DNA from 2 places in the Mesorhizobium sp. M7A.F.Ca.US.014.04.1.1 genome. Region 2 is predicted to be linked to the other one. Evidence: riboswitches for the same ligand, from Rfam matches in the RefSeq annotation. Region 2 holds a riboswitch; the other holds the start of a gene.
What was found. Region 2 has a riboswitch for S-adenosylmethionine ahead of EOA22_RS09550 (homoserine O-acetyltransferase). Riboswitches for the same ligand answer to the same signal wherever they lie in the genome.
Positions count from the first base shown of each region.

Region 1 (2,448 bases), on a different contig from region 2:
CATCCTCCAGGCCAACCGACAGCCTGAGCGTGCCCGGCCCGATGCCGAGCTCGGCGCGCGCCTCGTCGCTGAGATTTTTGTGCGTCGTCGTCGCCGGGTGGGTGATCAGGCTCTTGGCGTCACCGAGATTGTTGGAGATCAGGACGATGTCGAGCGCGTTCTGCAAGGCGAAGGCCGCCTGCTTGCCGCCCTTGACGTCCAGGCAGATCAGCGTCGAGCCGCCCGACATCTGCTTCTTGACGATGTCGGCCTGCGGATGGTCGGCGCGGCCGGGATAGATGACGCGCGCGATTTCCGGCCGTTCGGCCAGAAAATCCGCGATCCGGCCGGCACTTTCCGTCTGCTGGCGTACGCGCAGCGGCAGCGTTTCCAGGCCCTTCAGCAGCGTCCAGGCGTTGAAAGGCGAAAGGCTTGGGCCGGTATGGCGGAAATAGTCGTGCAGGTTCTCGTCGATCCACTTCTTGTCCGACAGGATGACGCCGCCGAGACAGCGCCCCTGGCCGTCTATGTGCTTGGTCGCCGAATAGACGACGATATGGGCGCCGAGCTGCAAGGGCTTCTGCTGCAGGGGCGTGGCGAAGACATTGTCGACGATCAGCCTGGCGCCGATCGAATTGGCAAGCGAAGCGACAGCGGCGATATCGACCACTTCCAGCGTCGGATTGGTCGGGCTTTCCAGGAAGAACAGCTTGGTGTTCGGCTTGATCGCCTTTTCCCAGTTGGCGATGTCGGTGCCGTCGACCAGCGTCGCCTCGATGCCGTATCTCGGCGCCAGCGTCTCGACCACCCAGCGGCAGGAGCCGAACAGCGCACGCGCCGCCACGATATGGTCGCCGGCCTTGGCGCTGCACAGAAGGGCGGCCGTCACCGCGGCCATGCCCGACGCGGTGGCGCGCGCGTCTTCCGCACCTTCCAGCGCGCACATGCGCTTCTCGAACATGTCGACGGTCGGATTGGCGTAGCGCGAATAGATGAAACCCGGCTCTTCGCCCTTGAAACGGGCTTCGGCGGCTTGCGCCGTTTCGTAGACATAGCCTTGGGTGAGATAGATCGCTTCTGACGTTTCGCCGAAACCGGAACGCAGCGTTCCGCTGTGCACGAGTGCCGTCTGAGGCTTCCAGTTGCGCTTCTTGGTGCTCATCGCTTTTCTTCCAGACACAAAAAAACCGGCCGCGAAAGTCGCAACCGGTCCATACGGCCTTGCGGCCCGACGGTCCTTTAGCGACTTGTTTAACGTGGCTGCAAGCCGACCGGCCAAATCACCACGGGATAACGACCCTTTAGACCCGCACCGCGCTTGCGTCAATTGCCGGCTTCATTAAGAGGTTTGTACCAAGCAGGAGTGGAGCCTTGCGGCAGACAGGCATTCTTCCCGACCAGGACATATCGGCGCTGCTCCAGTCCGGCGCGCTGAAGTCGGCGCGTGCGCTCGACACCGACCAGATCCAGCCGGCCAGCCTCGATCTCAGGCTCGGCGACAAGGCCTGGCGGGTGCGCGCCTCCTTCCTGCCCGGCCCCAATCACAAGGTCTCGGAAAAGCTCGACCGGCTGCAGCTGCACGAGATCAATCTGGCCGAGGGCGCGGTGCTGGAGACCGGCTGCGTCTACATCGTGCCCCTGCTTGAAAGCCTGGCGCTGCCGGCGGACATTTCAGCCTCGGCCAATCCGAAGAGTTCGACCGGACGGCTCGACATCTTCACCCGCGTCATGACCGATCGCGGCCACGAGTTCGACAAGATCGCGGCCGGCTATCATGGCCCGCTCTTTCTGGAAGTCAGCCCGCGCACCTTCCCGATCGTCGTCCGCACCGGGTCGCGCCTGTCGCAGATCCGTTTCCGCACCGGCAATGCGCTGCTCTCCGAAGCCGAGTTGCACGACCTGCATCGCACGCAGATGCTTGTCGCCACCGAGCCGCCGAACATTTCCGGCGGCGGCATCGCGCTGTCGATCGACCTCAACGGCGATCAAAGCGGCTTGGTCGGCTATCGCGGCAAGCATCACACCGGCCTCGTCGATGTCGACAAGCGCGCGGCCCAGGAAGTCGTCGACTTCTGGGAACCGATCCACAAGAGCGGCGCCGGCGAACTGGTGCTCGACCCCGATGAATTCTACATCCGCGTCAGGCAGGAGGCGGTGCATGTGCCGCCGCTCTACGCCGCCGAGATGACGCCCTTCGATCCGCTGGTCGGCGAATTCCGCGTCCATTATGCCGGCTTCTTCGATCCGGGCTTCGGCCATTCCGCATCCGGCGGCACCGGCAGCCGGGCGGTGCTGGAAGTGCGCAGCCATGAAGTGCCGTTCATCCTCGACCACGGCCAGATCGTCGGCCGGCTGGTCTACGAGCATATGCTGAAGCGGCCGCAGGCGCTCTACGGCACCGATCTCGGCTCCAACTACCAGGCGCAGGGCCTGAAGCTGTCCAAGCATTTCCGCGCCGCGCGCTGACCC
Region 1 is NZ_RZRW01000420.1:2,531-4,978, reverse strand. It holds gene EOA22_RS23870 (O-succinylhomoserine sulfhydrylase) at 1-1,141, opposite strand, end outside; SAM riboswitch at 1,199-1,276, opposite strand; gene EOA22_RS23865 (2'-deoxycytidine 5'-triphosphate deaminase) at 1,351-2,445, shown strand.
Region 1: it holds a riboswitch for S-adenosylmethionine, as region 2 does, so the genes downstream of both, EOA22_RS23870 (O-succinylhomoserine sulfhydrylase) here and EOA22_RS09550 (homoserine O-acetyltransferase) in region 2, are expected to answer to the same signal.

Region 2 (2,448 bases):
TCTTTTCAAACATCGGTGATGTCATGGTTTCTAGCTTTTCAGGAATGTCGTGAGAGCGGCGACAACGCCGCGATTGGCCTGTTCGGTACCGACGGTCATGCGCAGCGCGTTGGGAAAGCCATAGCCCGAAACGCGCCGCAATATATAGCCGCGCGCCGTCAGATAGTCGTCCGCCGCCGCTGCCGAATGTTTCTGGTCCTCTGGAAAATGAATGAGGATGAAATTGCCGACGCTGGGCGTCACCCGCAATCCAAGCTTTGTGAATTCCTCACTCAGCCAGGCCAGCCAGGTCTCGTTGTGCGCCACGCTGCGCTCGACATGGGCGCGATCGCGAATGGCGGCGATGCCGGCCTCGATCGCCGTCGCATTGACGTTGAAGGGGCCGCGCACGCGGTTGATGGCGTCGACGATGTGCATCGGCCCGTACATCCAGCCGATCCGCGCCCCGCCAAGGCCGATCTTGGAGAAGGTCCGGGTCATCACCACGTTCTCTGCGCTGCCGACCAGTTCGATGCCGGCCTCATAGTCGTTGCGGCGGACATATTCGGCATAGGCCGCGTCGAGCACCAGAAGCACGTGCCTGGGCAGACCGGCATGCAGCCGCCGCACCTCCTGGAACGGCACATAAGTGCCGGTCGGGTTGTTGGGATTGGCGAGGAACACGATCTTGGTGCGCCGCGTGACGGCGGCCAGGATGGCGTCGATATCGGCGCGCTCGTCTGTTTCCTTGATCGTCACCGGAACGGCGCCCGCCGACTGGATGTAGATCTTGTAGACCATGAAGGCGTGTTCGGTGATGACGGCCTCGTCGCCGGGCGCCAGATAGGTCTGCGCCAGCAGGCCGAGGATCTCGTCGGAGCCGTTGGAGCAGATGATGTTCTGCGGGTTGAGGCCATGCACCTCGGCGATCGCTTCGCGCAGCCGCCTGGCGGTGCCGTCGGGATAGATGTCGAGCTTGCCGGCAATCTCGCGCGCGGCTTCGATCGCCTTCGGCGAGGGCCCGAGCGGGTTCTCGTTGGAGGACAGCTTGTGGACCTTGGCGACGCCGGCAGGCGCCGTGCTCTTGCCCGGCACATAGGCGTCTATGTCCATGATGCCCGCGCGCGGGGTTGGACGTGCCTGGTCCGGTGTCTGGCTCATGTCGCAAAATCCGTCGAGAACGCTTCCTGAGGGAAGCCGCAGCGGAAATACAAGCCGTGGCCTGCAATGTCGAGAGGCGACAGCCTCCCGCCCAAGGCAGGCCGTTGACGCCGGCGCGCCACAGCCCTAGAAGGGGAGCGAACTTCCGTGGTGATTTGGCCGGTCGGCTTGCAGCCACGTTAAACAACTTGCTAAAGGGCCGTTTGCATCCTGTAACCGGCTTTGCGACCGCAATGCCGGTTTTTTGTTGTCCGCGCCGGCCGGACACCCGTATCGGCATCGACTTTCGACGAGTGCGATGCGTGGGCTCAAAGTGTGAGATGGATGTCATGGCCGTTCTGCGTGCCCGCAAAACCAACAACGAGGTCGACCAACCGTCGAGCCCGGTTTTGCGTTTTGGATCCGACAAGCCGCTCAAGCTGGACGCCGGCACGCTGCTGTCACCGTTCCAGATCGCCTACCAGACCTATGGCACGCTGAACGATGCCCGCTCCAACGCCATCCTCGTCTGCCATGCGCTGACCGGAGACCAGCACGTCGCCAGCACCAATCCGGTGACCGGCAAGCCTGGCTGGTGGGAAGTGCTGATCGGCCCCGGCAAGATCATCGACACCAATCGTTTCTTCGTCATCTGCTCCAACGTCATCGGCGGTTGCCTTGGCTCCACCGGCCCGGCTTCGACCAATCCGGCCACCGGCAAGCCGTATGGGCTCGACCTGCCGATCATCACCATCCGCGACATGGTGCGGGCGCAGCAAATGCTGATCGACCATTTCGGCATCGAGAAACTGTTTTGCGTGCTCGGCGGCTCGATGGGCGGCATGCAGGTGCTGGAATGGGCGTCGAGCTATCCGGAGCGCGTCTTCTCGGCGCTGCCGATCGCCACCGGCGCGCGCCATTCCTCGCAGAACATCGCCTTTCATGAGGTTGGCCGGCAGGCTGTCATGGCCGATCCGGACTGGCATGGCGGCAAATATTTCGAGCACGGCAAACGCCCGGAAAAGGGCCTGGCGGTAGCGCGCATGGCCGCCCACATCACTTACCTGTCGGAAGCCGCCCTGCACCGCAAGTTCGGCCGCAATCTGCAGGATCGCGAAGCGCTGACCTTCGGCTTCGACGCCGACTTCCAGATCGAAAGCTATCTTCGGCACCAGGGCATGACCTTCGTCGATCGCTTCGACGCCAATTCCTACCTCTACATGACGCGGTCGATGGACTATTTCGACCTCGCCGCAGACCATGGCGGCCGGTTGGCCGATGCCTTCGCCGGCACGAAAACCCGCTTCTGCTTGGTGTCGTTCACCTCGG
Region 2 is NZ_RZRW01000099.1:7,277-9,724, forward strand. It holds gene EOA22_RS09540 (prephenate/arogenate dehydrogenase family protein) at 1-25, opposite strand, end outside; gene hisC (histidinol-phosphate transaminase) at 31-1,140, opposite strand; SAM riboswitch at 1,278-1,355, shown strand; gene EOA22_RS09550 (homoserine O-acetyltransferase) at 1,470-2,448, shown strand, end outside.